DNA from 4 places in the Streptomyces sp. NPDC005878 genome. Region 4 is predicted to be linked to each of the others. Evidence: riboswitches for the same ligand, from Rfam matches in the RefSeq annotation. Region 4 holds a riboswitch; each other region holds the start of a gene.

Evidence for each region. Region 4 has a riboswitch for cyclic di-AMP ahead of ABZ404_RS24505 (LysM peptidoglycan-binding domain-containing protein). Riboswitches for the same ligand answer to the same signal wherever they lie in the genome.
Region 1: it holds a riboswitch for cyclic di-AMP, as region 4 does, so the genes downstream of both, ABZ404_RS17330 (M23 family metallopeptidase) here and ABZ404_RS24505 (LysM peptidoglycan-binding domain-containing protein) in region 4, are expected to answer to the same signal.
Region 2: it holds a riboswitch for cyclic di-AMP, as region 4 does, so the genes downstream of both, ABZ404_RS12250 (LysM peptidoglycan-binding domain-containing M23 family metallopeptidase) here and ABZ404_RS24505 (LysM peptidoglycan-binding domain-containing protein) in region 4, are expected to answer to the same signal.
Region 3: it holds a riboswitch for cyclic di-AMP, as region 4 does, so the genes downstream of both, ABZ404_RS16470 (M23 family metallopeptidase) here and ABZ404_RS24505 (LysM peptidoglycan-binding domain-containing protein) in region 4, are expected to answer to the same signal.

Annotation. Positions count from the first base shown of each region.
Region 1 covers NZ_JBEXWK010000010.1:20,921-26,320, reverse strand. Annotated here, with positions in the region: gene ABZ404_RS17350 (PhlD) at 33-1,100, shown strand; tRNA gene ABZ404_RS17345 (tRNA-Met) at 1,166-1,239, shown strand; gene ABZ404_RS17340 (hypothetical protein) at 1,340-1,633, shown strand; gene ABZ404_RS17335 (PP2C family protein-serine/threonine phosphatase) at 1,750-2,886, shown strand; cyclic di-AMP (ydaO/yuaA leader) riboswitch at 3,042-3,222, shown strand; gene ABZ404_RS17330 (M23 family metallopeptidase) at 3,234-4,313, shown strand; gene ABZ404_RS17325 (aldo/keto reductase) at 4,376-5,320, shown strand; gene ABZ404_RS17320 (PrsW family intramembrane metalloprotease) at 5,336-5,400, opposite strand, start outside.
Region 2 covers NZ_JBEXWK010000006.1:2,569-7,968, reverse strand. Annotated here, with positions in the region: gene ABZ404_RS12260 (NAD-dependent epimerase/dehydratase family protein) at 1-35, shown strand, start outside; gene ABZ404_RS12255 (SGNH/GDSL hydrolase family protein) at 114-905, opposite strand; gene ABZ404_RS12250 (LysM peptidoglycan-binding domain-containing M23 family metallopeptidase) at 1,057-2,001, opposite strand; cyclic di-AMP (ydaO/yuaA leader) riboswitch at 2,006-2,200, opposite strand; gene ABZ404_RS12245 (tyrosine-protein phosphatase) at 2,759-3,574, shown strand; gene ABZ404_RS12240 (DUF6126 family protein) at 3,588-3,731, opposite strand; gene ABZ404_RS12235 (helix-turn-helix domain-containing protein) at 3,742-4,350, opposite strand; gene ABZ404_RS12230 (aspartate aminotransferase family protein) at 4,413-5,400, opposite strand, start outside.
Region 3 covers NZ_JBEXWK010000009.1:92,254-97,653, forward strand. Annotated here, with positions in the region: gene ABZ404_RS16465 (pitrilysin family protein) at 1-1,103, shown strand, start outside; cyclic di-AMP (ydaO/yuaA leader) riboswitch at 1,318-1,478, shown strand; gene ABZ404_RS16470 (M23 family metallopeptidase) at 1,492-2,262, shown strand; gene ABZ404_RS16475 (GntR family transcriptional regulator) at 2,469-3,146, shown strand; gene ABZ404_RS16480 (HPr family phosphocarrier protein) at 3,483-3,764, opposite strand; gene ABZ404_RS16485 (GNAT family N-acetyltransferase) at 3,937-5,400, shown strand, end outside.
Region 4 covers NZ_JBEXWK010000018.1:31,404-36,803, forward strand. Annotated here, with positions in the region: gene ABZ404_RS24495 (carbohydrate-binding protein) at 1-725, shown strand, start outside; gene ABZ404_RS24500 (oxidoreductase) at 1,020-1,934, shown strand; cyclic di-AMP (ydaO/yuaA leader) riboswitch at 2,286-2,470, shown strand; gene ABZ404_RS24505 (LysM peptidoglycan-binding domain-containing protein) at 2,475-3,305, shown strand; gene ABZ404_RS24510 (helix-turn-helix domain-containing protein) at 3,428-4,021, shown strand; gene ABZ404_RS24515 (DUF2993 domain-containing protein) at 4,015-4,749, shown strand; gene ABZ404_RS24520 (beta-glucanase) at 4,797-5,400, opposite strand, start outside.

The sequences.
Region 1 (5,400 bases), on a different contig from region 4:
CTCGTCCTCCGGCCCTCCGAGGGAGCCCACTCGTGCCCGCTCACATAGCCCTCCCGGCCGTCGTCCTGCCGGACCACGTCATCGCCACGGACGAGATCTGCGCGGACATCCGGCGGGCCAACCCCGACCGGCCGCGGCTGGAGGCGCACCTGCGGATCGCCCGGGCGACCACCGTCCGCACCCGTCGTTTCACCCGCCCGCTGCACGCCCCGACCGTGGCTGGAAATGCCACGGTCGAGGAGCGCAACAGAGCGGGGTACGAGGACGCCCTGGGGCTCGCGGTCCGCTCCGGGCGGCGGGCCCTGGTCCACGCCGGCCTCGCCCCCGACGACATCGACTGCCTGATCACCAGCCACACCACCTCCTGGACCGTGCCCTCCCTCGACGTCGCCCTCGTCCGGGAACTCGGCCTGCGCCCGGACGTCCGTCGTGTCCCGATGGCGACCGTCGGCTGCGCGGGCGGTGCGCACGGCCTGGTCAGGGCCCACCAGGACATCGCCGCCCACCCGGGCTCGCACGTGCTGGTCGTCGTCGCGGAGTGCCTGTCGACGGCCACGTACAACCACACCGACACCAGCCGGGAGTCGATGATCTACAAGGTGCTCTTCGGGGACGGCTCGGGCGCCGTCGTCGTCTCGGACACCCCGGCCTGGAGCGGGCCCAGCTTCGTCATCGAGGACACCTTCGAGTACGTCCTGCCCGACAGCCTCGACCGCTACCGGGGCCGCCTCTCGGGCGCCGGACTGCACTTCGACTCCACGACCGCCGCCACCACCTCGCTCAACGACAGCCTTCCCGCCGTACGCGCCTGGCTCGGCGGCAGCGGCAGGGCCCTGGAGTTCGCGGTCGTCCACCCCGGCGGGCCCCGGGTCCTCCAGGACGCCGCCGCCGGGTTCGGCCTGGACGGCGACCGCGACCACGGCGCCCTGCGGCACGCCTGGGCGAGCCTGGCCGCCAACGGGAACCTGGGCGGCTCGGCCGTCCTCGACGTGCTGGCCCGCACCTTCGCGCAGGCCCCCGGCGACCGGCAGTCCGGCCTCATCATCGGCTTCGGCCCGGGCTTCGTGCTGGCCGCCTCGCGGGGGCACTGGTCGGCGTGAGCGCGGAGCCGTCCGTAAAGCGGTACGGAGCACCGTCCGGGATGCCGTACAGTTGTGTTTACCGACGCGGGGTGGAGCAGCTCGGTAGCTCGCTGGGCTCATAACCCAGAGGTCGCAGGTTCAAATCCTGTCCCCGCTACTGAAGACCGAAGGCCCGGCACATGCGAATGTGCCGGGCCTTCGGCATTTCCCCGACGGCCCGCGCGGGCGCGTGTACGTACAGTAGTCTCCCGATTGCCATGCGCGAGCACATGGACGGACCGCTGTGGGCGGCGACGCGGCGCAAGGCGCCCGCGGTGCCGCTGTTCCTCGCCCTGTGCGCGCTCCTGATGTGCCTCTCCCTGCCGCTGTCGCTGCCCCTGTCGCCCGCCTCGCCCTGGATCTCCGCGCCCTCGCACGCCAAGGGCGGCGTCCCCACCGTCCACGGCGGCCCGGCGGCCCGCCGCCACGCCCGGGGGACCTGCGTCCACGGCCGGGCCGGGCCCCGCAGATGCCGGGCGCGGCTGATCGCGACCGGCGCCGAACGGCACTGAGGGGCCCCGGGCGCACCCGGTTGGCCGAGGAGCGTTCGCGGCGGGCGGCCCGGCCCGGCACCCTGAGTGGGGCGCCGGGAACGGCGGCGGCCCCGCGGACGGGCGGGAGAGCACAGGTGCGGCAGCGAACGGACGGCGGCGGCCGGGAGGGCTCCCGGCGTCCGGCCCTGGTGCGCGCCCTGCCCGCGCTGCTGTTGGTCGCCGGGGTCGTCCTCGACGTGGCGACACCGCCCGACCTCACCGCGGCGGCCCTGTTCGCCGCGGTCCCGCTGACCGCGGCCCCCTTCTTCGGCCCCGCGGGCACCGCCGCCGCGGGCGCCTCGGCGGTCGGGGCGGTGCTCCTCACCGAGTACCTCCACGACGTCCCCAGCACCGGGGAGGCGGTCAGCGAGCTGTTCACCGTCACCACCGTCGGCGCGCTGGCCCTGCTCACCAACCGCATGCTGCGCCGCAGCGGCGAACGTCTGGCCTCGGCGCGGGTCATCGCGGAGACCGCCCAGCGCGCCGTCCTGCCCACGCCCGCCGAGCGGATCGGCGGCCTCCAGGTGGCCGCGCGGTACGAGGCGGCGCAGGCCGGCGCGTTCATCGGCGGGGACCTCTTCGCCGTCCAGGACACGCCGTACGGGGTGCGCCTGGTCGTCGGGGACGTCCGGGGCAAGGGCCTTGAGGCGGTCGAGGCGGTGGCCGTGGTGATCGGGGCGTTCCGGGAGGCGGCCGAGCAGGAGCAGACGCTGGAGGCGGTGGCCGGACGCCTTGAGCGCGCGCTGGCCCGGGAGGGCACCCGGCGCGACGGCCTGGACGCGTTCGAGGGGTTCACCACGGCCGTGCTCGCCGAGATCCCGCGCGACGCCACGGCCGTACGCCTGGTGAACCGGGGCCACCCCGAACCGCTGCTGCTCCACGCCGACGGGGCGCTGGACGCGCTCACCCCCTCCGATCCCGCGCTGCCGCTGGGGATGGCGGAGCTCGGGGTGTGGCCGGACCGGGCGGACACGTACCCCTTCCCGCTCGGGGCGACGCTGCTCCTCTACACCGACGGCCTCTCCGAGGCGCGTTCGGCCCGGCCGCCCGGGGTCTTCTACGACCCGCACGAACGGCTGCGCGGCCGGATCTTCCCGGGGCCGGACCAGCTCCTGGACGCGCTCGTCGACGATGTGCGCAGGCATACGGGCGGCGGCGCGAACGACGACATGGCGCTGCTGGCGGTGCGGCGGCCCGGGGCGCGGCGGCGGACGGTGCCGGTGGTTCCGTGACGGTCCGTGCCCGAACGACGCCCCAGCGCACGTGGTTTGACGGACCATCAGTCGCTGGCGCCGGGGATTACGGGGAACGGCTTGGAATCCGGTCCGCCTGTCTATTAACGTTCGATAACGCAGCGCGGTCGTCCCAGCCGTCGTAGAGGCGGCACCGTGCGCACGCGCCGAATTCCGCAAGGGAACCGGGGAACCACCACCTTGGGGTGAATCGAGCACCTTCGCACCGTCGAAAAGTGCCCGTAGGAGACCTTCCTGCTCCGATCCCTCCCCCGAGCTCTCAAGGAGCAGGGGGAACCCCCACCGCTGACCCGGTAGGCGAGAAGGAAGGAAAGGAGTGCGCCCCCGTGGCGTCCAACGAGCCTGCCCTCGGCACCCCGCCGCTTCCCCCCGTCGCCCCGTACGGGCCCGCGCCCAGCGGCACCGAGGTGTGGGAGGAGTGGAACCCCACGGAGGAATCCGTCTCCTCGGTACGCGGCCGGCACCGCGTGATCAAGCAGCGCGGCGGGCTCGCCCGCAGCTCCACCGTCCTCGGCGTCGGCGTCATCGCGGCCGTCGGCGCGGGCGGCATGGCCAGTGCGCAGACCAAACCGCCGGTCTCCATATCCCTGCCCGACTCCGTCGCGGACAATCTCCCCGATGTGAAGTCCCTGCCGGGCGTGGGCGCGCTCATCACCGGCATCGCGGGCGACGACAAGCCCGACGCGTCCCCCGTGGCCGCGGCCGACAGAGCCGTCGCGAGCGCCCCCCTCACCATGGCGGGCGTCTCCCGGGCCGCGGCCGAACAGGGCGCCACCGGCGCGGGCGAGGCCCTGCGCGCCCGCATCCTCCAGCAGGCCGAGCAGCAGCGCAGCAGCGCCGAGGCCGAGGCGAAGGCGTCCGCCGAGAAGGCCGCGGCCCAGCAGGCGGCGGCCGAGGCGAAGGCCGCGCAGAGCGCCGCCCAGCAGAAGGCGGCCGCCGAGAAGAAGGCCGCCGAGGAGGCCGCCGCGAAGAAGGCCGAGGAGGAGCGGCTGGCCGAGCTGGCCAAGAGCTACTCGCTCCCGGTCGCCTCGTACACGATCACCTCCACCTTCGGCCAAGCCGGTTCGATGTGGTCCTCCGGCCACCACACCGGCCTCGACTTCGCCGCGCCCACCGGCACCCCGCTCAAGGCGGTCCACGGCGGGACGGTCAAGTCGGCGGGCTGGTCCGGCTCGTACGGCTACCGCACGGTGATCGAGCTGGAGGACGGCTCGGAGCTCTGGTACTGCCACCAGTCCTCCATCGCGGTCGGCGCCGGGCAGAAGGTGTCGACGGGCGAGACGATCGGCCGCGTCGGTGCCACCGGTAACGTGACGGGCCCGCATCTGCACCTGGAGGTGCACACCCCGGGCGGCACGGGAGTCGACCCGATGGCGTGGCTCCAGTCGAAGGGCCTCAACCCGTAGGGGGGCCTGCCCGGCGGGCGGGGGCGCGGAATAGGCGTGCCCCGTCGGCCCGTTCACCCCCCATGACCACGCTGCGCCCCCTGGGCTCTTCCGACCTGTCCGTCTTCCCGCTCGCCCTGGGCGGCAACGTCTTCGGCTGGACCGCCGACGAGGCCGCCTCCTTCGCGGTGCTCGACGCGTACACGGAGGCGGGCGGCAACTTCGTGGACACCGCCGACGTCTACTCGGCCTGGGCCCCGGGCAACGAGGGCGGCGAGTCCGAGCGGATCATCGGCAGGTGGCTGGCGGCGCGCGGCAACCGCGAGGACGTCGTGATCGCCACCAAGGGCGGCGCGCACGCCTCGTTCAAGGGGCTCGCGGCCCCCACCATCAAGGCCGCCGCCGAGGAGTCGCTGCGCCGTCTCGGCACCGACTACATCGACCTGTACTACACGCACTTCGACGACGAGTCCGTCCCCGTCGAGGAGATCGTCACCGCCCTCGACCAGCTGGTCAAGGACGGCACGGTGCGTGCGGTGGCCGCCTCCAACATCTCCCCGGAGCGGCTCCAGGACTCCCTGGACTTCTCCGACCGCGAGGGCCTGGCCAAGTACGTCGCGCTCCAGCCGCACTACAACCTGGTCTCGCGCGACACCTACGAGGGCACCCTCCAGGACACCGCCGGCCGCTCGGGTCTGGCCGCCGTGCCCTACTCGGCGCTCGCCTCCGGCTTCCTCAGCGGCAAGTACCGCCCCGGCCAGGACGTCGACAGCGCGCGGGCCGGCAGCGCCGGCCGGTACCTGGGCACCGAGCGGGGCGTGAAGGTGCTCGCCGCGCTCGACCGCGTCGCGCTGGCGCACGGTGTCGAGCCCGCGAGCGTGGCCCTCGCCTGGCTCGCCGCGCAGCCGACCGTGGTCGCCCCGATCGCCTCGGCCCGGACCGTCGAGCAGCTGCCCGCGCTCCTCGCGGTCGCGGACCTGGAGCTCACGGACGCGGAGCTGAGCGAGCTGAAGGCCGCCTCGGCGTAGACCGGGGACAGGCTCTCAGCGCCGGTAGGGGTCGTACGGGGAGGCGGCCGGGCCGTAGCCGTACGGGGCGTGGTTCCCGT
Region 2 (5,400 bases), on a different contig from region 4:
ACCCGGAGACGGAGCGGAAGCTGCTGCACGGCTGAGCCGTGCGGGCGCCGCCCTCGGGGCGGTCCGTCGGTGACGCCGTCGGCCCACGGAGGGCCGACTGGGCTGATGCCCCGTCAGAGGGGCAGCAGATCGGGGCGCTTGGGCTCCACGTGGTCGCCCGAGCTCTCGCCCCGCAGCCGTCGCCCGATCCACGGCGCCAGGTGCTCGCGCGCCCACTGGATGTCGTCGCGCCGCACCTCCAGGGTGCCGCGCGGCGGCTGCGGCGGCCACGGCTGGTCCGGGTCGGCCGGCACCGCGAGCCCGAGCACCTGGGCGGCGCGCAGCGCGACCCGGGTGTGCCCCTCGGGCGACAGGTGGAGCCGGTCGCCGTCCCACGCCCGCCTGTCCTGCACGGACTTCAGCGACCACAGGTCGAGCACCGGGCACCCGTAGCGGTCCGCGATGGAGCGCACGTGCGCGGTGTACGTCGCCACCTTGCCGCGCAGATGCTTGAAGACCGGCACCCCGCGCGTGTCGAACCCGGTGGTCACCATCACCGTCGGGATCGTGCTCTTCAGGTCCGCGACCGCGCGCTCGAAGCGCTCGGCCACGTCGTCCGGGTCACTGCCCGGCCGGATGATGTCGTTGCCCCCCGCGCAGAAGGTCACCAGGTCGGGCGCGAGTTCCTTGGCCCGCGGCACCTGCTCCTCGACGATCTGGTCGAGGAGCCTGCCGCGGACCGCGAGATTGGCGTAGCGAAAGGCCCCCTCCGGTCGCTGATCTGCCAGTAGCACGGCGAACCTGTCCGCCCAGCCGACGAACGCCCCGTCCGGGCCGGGGTCGCCGACGCCTTCCGTGAAGCTGTCGCCGATCGCCGTGTACGACCCGAACGTACCGCTGTTGAATGATCTCGAATCGTCTGCCACGGGACCATATCTTTCCCCTACCGGTGTGACCTACGCGACCGTAAGGAGGGGTTGACGGTGGGTGATATAGACCACCCGGTCAGTTTCGCCCAGCGGGAATACGCCGAATACCTCCGGCCCACCGGACAAAACCGGGGCCGGCCGGCTTCGTTTAGAGAGCCGCGCCCTGCTGCCTGAGGTAGGCGATCGGGTCGACGTCCGAGCCGTAGTCGGGCGTGGTGCGGATCTCGAAGTGCAGGTGCGGGCCGGTGACGTTGCCGGTGGCGCCGGAGAGCCCGATCTGCTGGCCCGCGGTCACGGTCTGCCCGGCCGAGACGGAGAGCTGGGAGAAGTGGGCGTACTGGGAGTACATGCCGTCGGCGTGCCGGATGACGACCTGGTTGCCGTAGGCGCCGCCCCAGCCGGCCGAGACGACCGTGCCCGGGCCGACGGCCCTGACCGTGGTGCCGGTCTCGGCCGCGAAGTCGACGCCGGTGTGGTAGCCGCTGGACCACATGGACCCGGCCATGCGGTACGGGGTGCCGATGCTCACGCTGTCGAGCGGCGCGCGGAAGCCGGTGGAGGAGCCCTGGTCCGCGGTGGTGGAGCCCTGGTCCGTGGTGGTGGAGGTGTTCGTGGCCGGGGCCGGCGAGGACGGCGCCGGGGTGCGGGGCGCGGGGGTCGACGCCTTCGTGCCGGACTCGTGCGTGGTCGTCCTGGCGGACCCGTGCGGCGCGCCGGTCTTGGCCTTGGCGCCGAGCACGAGCTTCATGCCCGGGCGGATCAGCGCCGGGTCGGCGCCGACGACCTCGCGGTTGTCCCGGTAGAGCCGCTGCCAGCTGCCGAGCCGGTGGTCCTCGGCGATCCGCGAGAGGCAGTCGCCGCTCTTGACCTTGTACGTGGTGGGGGCGGCCTGGGGCGCGGCGGCGGCGAGGGTCCCGGTGGTGCGGGCGGCCTGCTGGGGCGCGGTGGCGGGGGCGGCGGTCTGCACCGCGGCGTGCGCGCCGGTGGCGCCGAGCAGCGGGATGGCGAGTGCGGCGCCACCCGTACCGGCGGCGGCGATGCCCCGGGATATCGGGCTGGACTTGGGACGGCGGTGCTTACCCTTCGCGGGCATGGCGGATTCCTCTCCGGCGCCTGCGAGGTGAGCTGTCGGGTTCGGGCTGGAGATGCCCGGCCGGGCACCGGTCACGGTGCTTCGGCTTCACCCCGAGCCGTGCCGGAATTCCGGACGGCGCTTACCTGGGTCCCCCGCTCCTGCCACGCGTGGATGGGTGCGGATTCCGAGCGGTGGCAGGATTCGGCGGTCCACTCGGATTGCGGTGACCGTAAGCGAGCCCGGTGGGCCACGACAAGTGCCGATTTCCCTTCGGCATTCCCGGCCGGGAATTCCTACGGGAATCGCGGTCACCCTGCGTCGACCGTCATTCCCAACGGGCCCGGCCGGACGGGGGAATTCATCCGGGGCCGCCACCACGGAACGTCACGGATATGACGCTGCTCACGGGTAATCCCCCTGTGCCGAGCGGGAGATGGACAGGGGCCACCAAATCGCCCCATAAGGTCGAAAGTTCTGCCCCTCTTCACCCCTCTCCCACACCATCGCCCCACTCTGCCCGTTTTGATCCGATGCGACCGGAAAGCCGCCGGGCTCACCCGTCGCCCCCGGTCCGGAGCATCCCGAGCCCCAGTACGGCACAGGTACACACAGGCACGAACAGCGGCGCCGGCTTCGGGACAGGACATCGCGCGGGCAATGGGCGCGAAGGGGTCGCATTCCGGCCAGACGATCGAGATGATTGCCCCGGGAACCCATGTCGTATCGTCGGGACCGAGGCGGCGTGATCTTCTTTCGACCCCCATCAGGAGCCAACGTGACCCAGCAGACTCCGCAGATCCCTTCGACCGAACCCGAGCTCTCCGGCGTCCGCAACTTCCGTGACGTGGGCGGACTGCCGACCGTGCCCGGCCGGCGGCTGCGGTACGGACGGCTCTTCCGCAGCGGCCACCTCGCCCACGCGACCGCGCAGGACGCGGCCTTCCTCGCCTCGCTCGGCCTGCACACCGTCTTCGACTTCCGCAACGCGGCGGACCAGAAGCTGGAGGGCCCGGACGTGGAGCTGCCGGGGGTGCGCAACGTGAACATACCGCTGACGGACCCGGCGGACGGGGCGGAGTTCTGGAAGATGGTTCGCGACGGCGACATCAACCAGCTGCGGTCGGTGCTCTCCGACGGCCGGGGCGCCGAGCGGATGGCGCGCTCGTACCGCACGATCATCCGGCAGCGCACGGCCGAGCACAGCCGGGTGCTGCACGCGCTCGCCGAGGACAGCGTCCCGGCCCTGATGCACTGCGCGGCGGGCAAGGACCGCGCGGGCCTGTCCATCGCGGTGGCGCTGCTCGCGGTGGGCGTCGAGCGCGACGCCATCGAGGCCGACTACCTCAAGTCCAACGACCCGCACCGCCGTTACAAGATGCACCGCAGCGACAGCTCCCCCGCCGGCCTGAGCACCGAGGTCGTGGAGCTGCTCAACCCCCTCTTCGACGCCCGCGCCGGCTATCTCGACGCGGCCTTCGAGACCATCGAGGAGACCTGGGGCAGCACCGAGCGCTACCTCTCCGAAGGCCTCGGGCTCTCCCCCGAGACCCGTGAGCGGCTGCGCGAGCGGCTGGTCGAGGACGCCGTCTAACGGGCGCGCCGGGTCACTTGCCGACCGTGAACAGCAGGTAGAGGAAGGCCGCGAAGATGTGGCCCGCGATCAGATAGGCGAACAGCCGGACCACGAGACCCCGGGGGAACTTCGTCTCCCGGGTGTCGACGCCGGACCGTTCCTGGTTCTGCGACATGTCGTACCTCTCAGCCGTGCGGATGGTGCGGGTGCGGATCGGGGCTCTGGAGCAGGGTGTGGACGAACAGGAACGCGGCCCCGCCGGGCGAGACGGCGGAGATCCGGTGCGGGGTGAGCGAGTCGAAGTGCGCGCTGTCGCCGGGGTCGAGTTCGTGCGTGGCGTCGCCCAGGGTGAGCCGCAGCCGCCCGGACAGGACGTGCAGCCACTCCTCGCCCGGGTGGACGCGGACGAGCTCGCGCTGGGTGCCGTACGGGACCTCGACGCGCAGGGCCTGCATGGCGCGGCCTGGGTGCCCGGCCCGGTGGTAGGTCCAGCCGTCGGCCTCGGCGGGCTCGGCCCGGCCGCCCCGGATGACGGGCTCGCGCCCGGGCGGCATCTCGCCCAGCAGCTCCGAGACGGTCGTACCGTAGGTACGGGCGAGCGCCAGCAGCATCGGCAGCGAGGGCTGGCGGGCGCCCGTCTCCAGGCGGGAGAGGTGCGCCGGCGAGAGACCGGCCCGCGGGGCGGCGGCCTCCAGGGTGAGGCCCCGGCGGCGGCGCAGGTCGCGCAGGCGCGGGGCGACATCGGGGAGGGCGGGGCCCGCCGGCTCCCCGGCGCCTTCGGCGGGAGTGCTCATGCACTCCATTCAGTCAGCGCCTTGCCTCTGGGGCAAATTTTTTGCCCCAGAGGCAAAAAGCGCTACCGGTTGGCCACCGCCTGCTTGACCAGGGTGCGCCCGAAGTCCCACATCAGGCCACCCCCGCCGTGTGCGTCGTCCATCACGGCCGTGAACGCCTCGACGAAGCGGTCCACCTCGCGCTCGCCGATCGTCAGCGGCGGGATCAGCTTGATCACCTCCAGATGGTCCCCGGAGACCTGGGTGAGGATGCGGTGCTTCTGGAGCAGCGGCACCACGACCATCTGCGCGAACAGGCCCTTGCGGGCGGCCTGGAGCATGGTCCAGCGCCCGCGCAGCCGGATCGAGGAGGGCTTGCCGAACTCGATGCCGACCATCAGGCCGCGCCCGCGCACGTCGTGCAGCAACTCGTAGCGGTCGACCAGCGCGGCCAGTCTCGACTTCAGGAGTTCGCCGGCGGCGCGGGCGTTGGCGACGACCTCCTCGTCCTCCATCACCGCGAGCACCGCGAGGCCCGCCGCCATCGCCTGGGCGTTGGAGCCGAAGCTCGCGGAGTGGACCAGGACCCGGTCCATCGACGAGTAGACCTTCTTGAAGATCCACTCCTTGCCGAGGGTCGCCCCGACGGGCACGTACCCGCCGGAGAGCGCCTTGGCGACACAGACCAGGTCCGGCTCGACGCCCTGCTCGTGCTGGTAGGCGTAGAAGTCGCCGGTCCGGCCGAGACCGGTCTGCACCTCGTCCGCGATCAGCAGCGCCCTGTGCCGGTGCAGCAGCTCCTGCGCGGCGAGCAGATAGCCGGGCGGCGCCTCGTGGACGCCCTTGCCCTGGATCGGCTCGACGATCAGCGCGGCCACGTCCCCGCGCTTCAGCTCCCGCTCCAGGGCCGCGAGATCGCCGAGGGGGACGGCCGTGTCGGGCAGCAGCGGGGCGAAGCCGTCGCGGAAGCCGGACTCGCCGTTGACGGAGAGGGAGCCGGTGGTCAGCCCGTGGAAGGCGTGGGAGCAGTACAGGACCCTGGGCCTGCCGGTGGCGTACCGGGCGAACTTC
Region 3 (5,400 bases), on a different contig from region 4:
GCGGCGCCACCCTGGACGCGCACGCGGACCACCCGGGCGTGCGGGTCTCCCTGGAGGTGCCGGTCTCCCGGCTCCCCAAGGCGCTCGGGCTGCTCGCCGAGGCGCTGCGGGCCCCCGCCTTCGCCGACGCCGAGGTCGACCGCCTGGTGCGCAACCGCCTCGACGAGATCCCGCACGAGCTGGCCAACCCGGCGCGCCGCGCCGCCCAGCAGCTCTCCCGCGAGCTCTTCCCGGCCAGTGCGCGCATGTCGCGCCCGCGCCAGGGCACCGAGGAGACCGTGGCGCGGATCGACGCGGCGGCGGTACGGGCCTTCTACGAGGCGTACGTACGGCCCGCCGCGGCCACCGCCGTGGTCGTGGGCGACCTGGGCGCCACCGACCTGGACGCGGTCCTGGCGGACACCCTGGGCGCCTGGACCGGCCATCCGGCCGAGGAGCGCCCGATGCCCCCGGTCACCGCCGACGACACCGGTCGCGTGGTCATCGTCGACCGGCCCGGCGCCGTCCAGACGCAGCTCCTGATCGGCCGGATCGGCCCGGACCGCCACGACCGCGTCTGGCCGGCCCAGGTCCTCGGGACGTACTGCCTGGGCGGCACGCTCACCTCCCGCCTGGACCGTGTCCTGCGCGAGGAGAAGGGCTACACCTACGGAGTGCGCTCGTACGGCCAGGTGCTGCGCTCGGGCCCGGAGGGCACCGGCGCCGCCATGCTCGCCATCAGCGGCTCGGTGGACACGCCCAACACGGGCCCGGCCCTGGACGACCTGTGGACGGTGCTGCGCAAGCTCGCCGCCGAGGGGCTCGACGACGCCGAGCGCGAGACGGCCGTGCAGAACCTGGTGGGCGTGGCCCCGCTGAAGTACGAGACGGCCGCCGCCGTCGCCGGGACGCTGGCCGACCAGGTCGAGCAGCACCTCCCGGACGACTACCAGGCGCAGTTGTACGCGCGCCTGGCCGACACCGGCACCGTGGAGGCCACGGCGGCGGTCGTCAGCGCCTTCCCGGTGGACCGCCTGGTGACGGTCCTCGTCGGGGACGCGGCACAGATCGCGGAGCCCGTCAAGGCCCTGGGAATCGGCGAAGTCACCGTAGTGGCGGGCTGATTGGGCCGTCCGCCGAAGACGGGCGGACGGGACGGGTGAGGACCCCGGTGGCCGAGAGGCCGCCGGGGTCCCCCTGTATGTCCGTTTTGTTGGGGAGGTTGCCTGTCTGTCATGTGGCGTGCGCTACAAAATGACGCGTCTGTTTGGTGATTGAAAGATCAGCCGTCTAGCGTCAGTCCGGCTGTCCGTCACCACCCGTCGCAGCCGCGGCACCGGACAGCCATCGCCGAGTCCCCAACTGGCGCGAGCCAGGGGAGCCGGGGACCCACTCAGTCCCTGGGGTGAATCGGACGCCTCCGCCCGCGGAGGGGCCCGTAGGAGACCTTCCAGCTCCGAACCCGTCAGCTAACCCGGTAGGCGAGATGGAAGGAAAGGAACCCGCCTCTCCATGGCGTTCACCCGTGCCACCGGGAAGCACCGTCGGCCCAGCGCCGTGTCGCGCAAGAGCGCGAACATAGCGGGCATCGCCACCCTCGCCACCGCCGGAGTCGTGGGCACCCTCGCCTCCCCGGCCATGGCCGCCGACAGCTCGGCGCCCGCCGCCGCCTCGGTCGAGGACACCGGCATCACCCAGGCCATCGTGATCGGTGACTCCCTCGCCGAGCGGATCGACGCCCAGGCCGCCGCCCAGCAGCACGCCGCCGACAAGGCCCGCGCCGCCGCCGAGGCGAAGCGCAAGGCCGAGGCGAAGGCCAAGGAGGAGCGCGAGGCCAGGGAGCGCGCCGCCCGCGAGGCCGAGCGCAAGCGCCTCAACTCCTTCGTCGCCCCGATCGACGGCGGTTACGTCTCCACCGGCTACAAGACCGGCGGCTCGATCTGGTCCTCCGGCAGCCACACCGGCATCGACTTCCACGCGGGCGAGGGCACCCCGGTGCACGCGGTCGGCCTGGGCACCGTCGTCGAGGCGGGCTGGGGCGGCGCCTACGGCAACAACATCGTGATCCGGATGAACGACGGCACGTACACGCAGTACGGCCACCTCTCGTCCATCGGGGTGTACGTCGGCCAGCGCGTCGAGCCGGGCCAGCAGATCGCCCTCTCCGGCAACACCGGCAACACCACCGGCCCGCACCTCCACTTCGAGGCCCGCACCGGCGAGTCGTACGGCTCGGACATCGACCCGATCGCGTATCTGCGCTCGCACGGCGTCAACGTCTGACCCGGACGCCCCCGCATCCGAAACCGCAAGCCCCCGGCGTATCGCGCCGGGGGCTTCGGCATGCCGTCCGGCGCGCGCACCCGCCCGTGGCCAAAAGATATGCATGGCCCACGGCACGTCACCGGGAATTAACAGACGCTGGAATAGAGTCGCCGAACAGGCGTCGATCGACCGCGTTTCGCGGGGATTAAGGCGGAGGTTCGGTCATGCGCATTCCCGCGCAATCGGTATGCACGGCAATCCGCGACGACATCGTCGCGGGGCTCTTCGCACGCGGCAGCCGGCTCACCGAGGAAGTGCTCGCACGGCGGTACGGAGTCTCCCGCGTCCCGGTCCGCGAGGCGCTGCGCACGCTGGAGTCCGAGGGGTTCGTCACCACGCGCCGGCACGCCGGGGCCTGTGTCGCGGAGCCGACCGAGCAGGAGGCGGCCGATCTGCTCGAACTGCGCGCCCTGCTGGAGCCGCTGGCCGCCTCGCGCGCCGCCGCCCGGCGCACCGAGGCCCATCTGAAGGTGCTGCGCGGCCTGGTCAGGCTCGGCCAGGACCGCGTTAGGCGGGGCCAGGGCGAGGATCTGCGCTCGCTGGGCGTCTGGTTCCACGAGACGCTCGCCCAGGCCTCGGGGAGCCCCGGCCTCATCGCGCTGCTCACCCAGCTGCGGCACAAGATCACGTGGATGTACGAGGCGGGGCAGCCCGCCCTGCCCGCCGAGTGCTGGGCGGAGCACGGGGCGATCGTGGACGCGCTGGCCCGCGGGGACGCCGAGCGGGCCCGGGCGCTGACCGCCCGCCACGCCGAACGCGCGTTTTCCGCCTATCGGCTGCGGCGCCCGGCGGACGTGAGGATCCCGCAACATGCCGTAAACACCGCGAGCGTCCGTGCTTAACAAGGTCGCCGTATACAAAGGGGTGATTCGGCGGGGCGGATTCGTGCTGCCCGAAAGCGGCACGGAATGCGGGGGCGGGGCCGGCCGGTCCGCGTTACCGGGCGCATAAGCCGGAGGCGCACCCGCGGGGAAAAGGAAAGGAGCCGCGACCCGGAATTCGGGTCCGCGGCTCCGATCGTGAAGTGCGGTGACACGCGGTGCGCCGGGACGGCGGCGCGGCTCCGGGTCCCGGCCGGCCGGGCGCTGTCGGCGGGGTCGCGTCCGCCGGGCCGGGTCAGCCGGGTCGGCTCGGCCGGTGGGCCGCGTCAGCCGGACCGGTCGGACAGGTCAGCCGGGTCAGACGGTCTCGGGGAGCTCCTCAAGACCTTCCTCGACCAGCTTCGCCAGACGGTCCAGGGCCGCCTCGGCGCCCTCCGCCTCGGAAGCCAGCACGATCTCCTCGCCGCCCTGCGCGCCCAGGCCGAGCACCGCGAGCATGGAGGCGGCGTTGACCGGGTTGCCGTCGGCCTTGGCGATCGTCACGGGGACGCCGGAGGCCGTGGCGGCGCGGACGAAAAGGGAAGCGGGGCGGGCGTGCAGGCCCTCGGCCCAGCCGACATTGACGCGGCGCTCAGCCATGGTGATGCCCTTCGAGATCTCTCACGGTTGTCTAGACCAGTCTCTCATGTCATGCGCGGTGCTCGTGCCGACGTCGGTCCCGGATCCGGCGGTCCCTCGGCCCGGCGCCGTCTCCACCTTGCCCCCTACCTTGACCCGACCCAACCGGCCCCGCGACCCGTAGGCTGCCGGTATGCAGGCTCCGCAGGAGAAGACGCAGGACCCCGCGTACCCGGCCCACTGGGAGGCCGACGTCGTGCTGCGCGACGGGGGGACCGCCCGGATCAGGCCCATCACCACCGAGGACGCGGAGCGGCTCGTCTCGTTCTACGAGCAGGTCTCGGACGAGTCCAAGTACTACCGCTTCTTCGCGCCCTACCCCCGGCTCTCCGCCAAGGACGTGCACCGCTTCACCCATCACGACTACGTGGACCGGGTGGGACTCGCGGCGACGGTCGGCGGCGAGTTCATCGCGACCGTCCGCTACGACCGGATCGACGCCCAGGGCCGGCCCGCCTCGGCGCCCGCCGACGAGGCCGAGGTGGCGTTCCTGGTCCAGGACGCCCACCAGGGGCGCGGGGTCGCCTCCGCGCTCCTCGAACACATCGCGGAGGTCGCGCGCGAGCGGGGGATCAGGCGGTTCGCGGCGGAGGTGCTGCCCGCCAACAACAAGATGATCAAGGTGTTCACGGACGCCGGCTACCAGCAGAAGCGTTCCTTCGAGGACGGCTCGGTCCATCTCACGCTGGATCTGGAGCCGACCGCCGAGTCGCTGGCCGTGCAGCGTGCGCGTGAGCAGCGCGCCGAGGCCCGCTCGGTGCAGCGGCTGCTCGCCCCCGGCTCGGTGGCCGTGATCGGCGCCGGCCGCGCGCCGGGCGGCGTGGGCCGCACGGTGCTGCGCAACCTCCTGGGCGCGGGCTTCACCGGACGTGTGTACGCGGTCAACCGGGCCCTGCCGGAAGGCGGTTCCGAGATCGAGGGCGTCCGGGCGGTCCGCTCGCTCGGCGAGATCGGGGAGCCGGTCGACCTCGCGGTCGTCGCGGTCCCGGCCGGACGGGTGCAGGAGGCGGTCGCGGAGTGCGGGGAGCACGGGGTGCAGGGGCTGGTCGTCCTGTCCGCCGGGTACGCCGAGAGCGGCGCGGCCGGACGCGAGCGCCAGCGCGAACTGCTGCGGCAGGTGCGGTCGTACGGGATGCGGCTGATCGGGCCCAACGCGTTCGGCGTCATCAACACCGCGCCCGGGACGCGCCTGAACGCCTCGCTCGCGCCCGAGCCGCCGCGGCGGGGCCGGATCGGCCTGTTCACCCAGTCGGGCGCGATCGGCATCGCGCTCCTGTCGGGACTGCACCGGCGGGGCGCGGGCTTGTCGGCGTTCATCTCGTCGGGCAACCGGGCGGACGTCTCGGGCAACGACATCCTCCAGTACTGGTACGAGGACGCGGACACGGACGTGGTCCTGCTGTACCTGGAGTCCATCGGCAACCCGCGGAAGTTCACCCGGCTCGCGCGGCGGACGGCGGCGGTGAAGCCGGTGGTCGCGGTGAAGGGCGCCCGCCACAGCGGCTCGACCCCGCCGGGCCACGCCGTCCCGGTGACCCGGGTCCCGGACGCGGCGGTCTCGGCGCTGCTGCGCCAGGCGGGCGTGATCCGGGTGGAC
Region 4 (5,400 bases):
CCGCCCTGGCCCGTGGCACCGCCGGCACCGGCACCGCCCCCCAGCTCACCCCGGCGTGCGACGACGGCGACCACCCCACCCCCCAGCAGACAGAGGGCCCCTACTTCAAACCGAACTCCCCCGAGCGCACCTCGCTCCTGGAGCCCGGCACCCCCGGCACCCGCCTCACGGTCACCGGGTACGTCTTCGGCCGGGCCTGCCTGCCGCTGTCACGCGTCCTGCTCGACTTCTGGCAGGCCGACACCAACGGCGCCTACGACAACACCGGCTTCCGCCTCCGCGGGCACCAGTACACGGACGCCCGGGGAGCGTTCACCCTCACCACCATCGTGCCGGGCCTCTACCCCGGCCGCACCCGCCACATCCACGTGAAGGCGCAGGCGCCCGGCCGGCCGGTGCTCACCACCCAGCTCTACTTCCCCGGCGAGCCGCGCAACAACACCGACTCGCTCTTCGACGCACGGCTGCTGATGACCGTTCGGGACGCGGGCGGCGCGAAGGAGGCGGCGTTCGACTTCGTCCTGGACGTGGCCCAGTCGCCGTCGCCGTCACCGACCCCCACGCCCACCGGCCCGCCCCCCGGAACCACCTGGTCCGTCGGCACCTCCTACCGCTCGGGCGACCGCGCCGGCTACGGCGGACGCGGCTACGTCTGCCTTCAGGCACACACCGCCCAGCCCGGCTGGGAGCCGCCGAACGTGCCCGCGCTGTGGCGGGCGGAGTAAACACTTCCCTTACCGCCCCATTGTGTTGGCGTGAATCCAAGGGGCAAGGAGAACGGGCAGGCGCACTTGTGCGGAATGTTGAAGGGGGAAAGCGGCGGGCTGACATCGAAAGGGGTGCCGGTGAAGGTGATATCGCGAAGAATTCTCCCCCGGCGCGCCTTTCCGCCCAGTGCGCGAGCCCGTTCGGCGCATTGAGTGCGTTGAGGCCGTGGACTGTTCACAGTCCGCGTGGGCCGCGCAGTTCTCCGAGTCGGGGCGTTCCGTTCGCGCCGGTCCTGATGACAGACTGCGATCATGACTACGGAGACGATCCACGCGGCGGCCGCAGGCACCTGGAAACTCGGTGACCTGTCGGTCAACCGCCTGGGATTCGGCGCGATGCGCCTCACCGGGAGCGCCGCATTCGACCTCGGTACGCCGAGCGACCGCGAGCGCTCCCTCGCCGTGCTGCGGCGCGCGGTCGAACTGGGCGTCAACCACATCGACACCGCGGCTTTCTACTTCTCCCGGCTCCGTTCCGCCAACGAACTCATCAACCGGGCGCTCGCGCCCTATCGGGACGATCTGGTCATCGTCACCAAGGTCGGCCCGGGGCGCGACGCGTCCGGCGCCTGGCTGCCCTGGGCCACCCCGGAACGCCTGCGCGGCCAGGTCGAGGAGAACCTGCGCCAGCTCGGCCGCGACCACCTCGACGTGGTCAACCTGCGCCTGAACGGGCCCGGTTCGCTCGCCGAGCACTTCGGCGCCCTGGCCGAGCTGCGTGAGGCCGGCCTCATCCGCCACCTGGGCATCTCCAACATCGGCCCCGAGCATCTGGCGGAGGCCCAGGCGATCGCGCCCGTGGTCTGTGTGCAGAACCGGTACGGCCTGGACAGCAGGCGGACCGGCTCCGACGAGGTGCTGCGGCTCTGCGGCGAGCAGGGCATCGCGTTCGTCCCGTTCTTCGCCATCGCGGGCGAAGGGCGCGAGAGCGGCGCCGGGCAGGCGGGCGGCGCGGAGAGCGAGGCGGTCCTCGCGGTCGCCCGCGCGCACGGTGCGACACCCGCACAGGTCCGTCTCGCCTGGACGCTCCGGCAGGGCGAACACGTGCTGGCGATCCCCGGCACGGGCAACCCGGACCACCTGGTGGAGAACGTGGCCGCGGGCGGGCTCCGGCTCACCGACGAGGAGACGGCCCTGCTGGAGACGCCGTCGGCACTGTCCGCCTAGATGTCCGAAATGGACGGCGGACGCCCTGTTTCGTTCCTATGTCGTCAATCTATTCATTGGGAATGATAAAGGGGCTTAGCTTTTCTTTTGGGCGCCGCCGACGCCCGTTCATTCTTCTGGGGAGCGCGCAGGAATCCCTCTCCAAGGCCGCGGAAGAAGTGAAGTGGGTCACTTCGGGCCCCGGCGTGCGGGCGAGGGTGATGCGCTCATTCCGTTGCGTGGAAGGCGAGTTGGGGATACGGGCAGAAGGGTGCCCGTATCCCCGGCGCCGATGGATCTTTCTCTCCGATACCGGAATGAATTCACGCTCTTGTTTCCGCCGGTCCCATTCGATTACGGTCTCGCTCAAATCCGGATGGACCGCCGAATCCTGCCGCTGTCCGGAAACCTCCCACACACGAAAAGGCAGGAGCGGGGGACCCAGGTAGTCGCCGGATCCGGAGGACGGAACGGCTCGGGGTGAAGCCGCGCGCAGCGCGGCCGGGCAGCTCTCGCCCGAACCCGACAGCTCACCTCGCAGGCGAAGGAGAGGAATTCGCCATGCCTGCAAAGGGTAAGCACCGCCGCCCCAAGTCCAGCAGCCTGACCCGGGGCATCGCCGCCGCGGGCACGGGCGGCGCCGCGCTCATCATTCCGGTGATCGGCGCGACGAGCGCGGGTGCCGCACCCTCGGCCGCCCCCCACGCCGCCGCCCCGAAAGCCGCTCCCGCCGTCGCCGCCAAGGGCGCCGTGTCCGCCAAGCCGATCGTGGCGCAGAAGCCCGGTGCGGCGAAGGCGGCCCCGACGACCTACTCCGTCGTCGCCGGGGACACCCTCTCCAAGATCGCCCACGACCTCGACGTGAGCGGCGGCTGGAAGAGGCTCTACAAGGACAACCGCCAGGCCATCGGCGGCAACCCGGCGCTGATCCACCCCGGCCTCCGGCTGGCGGTGGGCAAGAAGGCGAAGGCCGCGTCCGCCGACCGCCCCGCCACCCCGGCCCGGGCCGACCGTTCGGCGCGGACGGGTACGCCGCCGCAGCAGGCGACCGCCGCCGTGGCGAAGACGTACGGCAACGATCTGGACGGCTGGATCCGGCAGTCGCTGGACATCATGGCCCAGCACGGCATCCCCGGCTCCTACGACGGCATCTACCGCAACGTCATGCGGGAGTCGTCGGGCAACCCCTTCGCCATCAACAACTGGGACTCCAACGCCGTCGCCGGCACCCCCTCCAAGGGCCTCCTCCAGGTCATCGACCCCACCTTCCAGGCCTTCCACGTGCCCGGTACGTCGACGGACAGCTACGACCCCGTCGCCAACATCGTCGCCGCGTGCAACTACGCGGCGAAGACGTACGGCTCGATCGACAACGTCAACGGTCCGTACTGACGAAAGCCCGCCGACCGGCGGAAACCTCCCCGCCGCACACCGCCGGCAGCCGCCGGACCATCTGGTCCATCCAGGACCAGATGGTCTGTTACGGTGGCGTGACCAGGCCAGGGGAGGACCGCATGCCACGCCCGACGCGCGCCGAACTCGACGCGGAGATCGTCGAGGCCGCCGCCGCGCTCTTCACCGCCCAGGGGTACCTCGGCACCTCCGTCCAGGAGATCGCGGACCGGGTCGGCTACTCGAAGACCGGGCTGCTGCACCGCTTCCCCTCCAAGGAACGACTGCTCGCCGCGACGCTCATCGGCCCCCTCACCGAGTTCGCCGCGCTCCGGGCCACCTGGGGCGCCCTGCCGCAGGGGTCCGAACGGCAGCTGCGGGCCTCGGCCGATCTGGTCGATCTGGCGCTGCGCCACCGCTCCCGGCTCGCCCTGCTCTTCAACTCCGGGCTGCCGGTGCTGCCCGGCGTGCTCGCCGGAGTGGCGGGCCTGGGGGATCTGGGCGACCACCGCACGGAGACTCTGGCCGCCTTCGCGGACGCGGACGACATGGCGGGCACGGTCCGGGCGCAGCTGGCCGTGACCGGCCTGGTCAGCACGGTCGCCGCGCGCCAGGACCTGGCGGACGAGCTGCTGCGCGCCCCGCTCCTGAGCGCCTTCCGTGCCGCGTGCGGCATCTGCGCGCACCCCGTCCCCGAGGAGGGGGCCCCGTGCTGAAGGCGCGTGCCGCGGCGGGTCGGGCCCTGCGGGGATGGCGCAAGTACGCCGTGGCCGTCGTGGTGCCGGCGGGACTGGCCGTGGCGGGGGACCGGGCCGCGGCCGCCTGGACGGAGCACCGGACGGCCGACGCGTTCCAGAAGGCGCAGGGGCTCCCGTCCGCACCCCATGTGGAGGTGCACGGCTTCCCCGTACTGACCCAGTTGGCCGGGGGCACCCTCGACCGCGTCGACATCGAGGCCTCGGACATCCCCGCGGGCCGCGACGGCGGCAGGCTCCCGATCACCACCCTGAACGTCGAACTCGACCACCTCCGCCGCTCCTCCCACGCCTCCGAGGCGCACGCCGCCTCCGCCAGGGCCACCGCCTTCGTGTCCTACCGGGACCTGTCCCGCGCGCTCGGCATCGACATCGGCTACAGCCGGGACAGCACCAGGTCCGAGCCGCGCGTCGCGGCCACCGCCTCGCTGCCGCTCTTCGGGAGGGTCGGGGCCAGCGCGCGCGTGGAGACGGCGGGCGGCCGCACCCTGAAGCTGCGGTCCGTCAAGGCGGGCGACGACCTGCCCAAGGCGGTGCGCGGGATCGTCACCGGCATGCTGGAGCGCGAGATCGAGCTCGACGGCATCCCGGACGGCCTGGCGCTCACCTCCCTCACCACGACACCGGAAGGGCTCACCGCGACGCTCTCCGGCAAGGACGTCACCTTCCGTACGGATACGCGCGCCTGAGACACCGTCGGGCAGCTTTCAGGTGACGAGGTGTCATGAAGCCCGCGTCATACGGTGGTTGAGTGCTCCCGGTACACCCGTAGCGCGGGCACCTCGAACGACATCTCCGACACCTCGGGAGCGGGCCGCGGGTGGAAACGGCCCGCGCTGACCGAGAGGTTGACGATGAGGTGGGCGTGCCAGCGGCGCCCCACCCCCTTGTGGTCGGCGAAGACCGGCGCGCCGTTCACCCACCAGGTCACCGAGCGGGCGCCGAACTCGACCCTCAGATCGAGGAGGGCGCCGGGGGCGACCGAGGGGTCGCGGTGGGAGTGGTGGGCGTCGCGGACGTGGTTGGTCAGTTCCAGCAGGTCGGGGTTGTCGGGGTGGTACTCGAACACGTCGACCTCCTGGCCGCCGTCCCGCCAGGTCCAGATCGCCGGCCAGGCCCCCTGCTCGCGGGGCAGCCGGACGCGGGCCTCCAATACGTCACCCGCGCGCACCAGGAAGGCCTCGTCGCTGCCCTCGGTGGTCAGCAGCCCCGTGTTCCACAGCCCGTCGGCGCGGCGCCGCGCCCGGAACGTGCCGCTGCGGCTGTACTCGGCGTCGGGCACCAGATGGTCGAGCTTGTCGTCGCCGGGGTTGACGGGACCGCCGTCCGGATACGCCCAG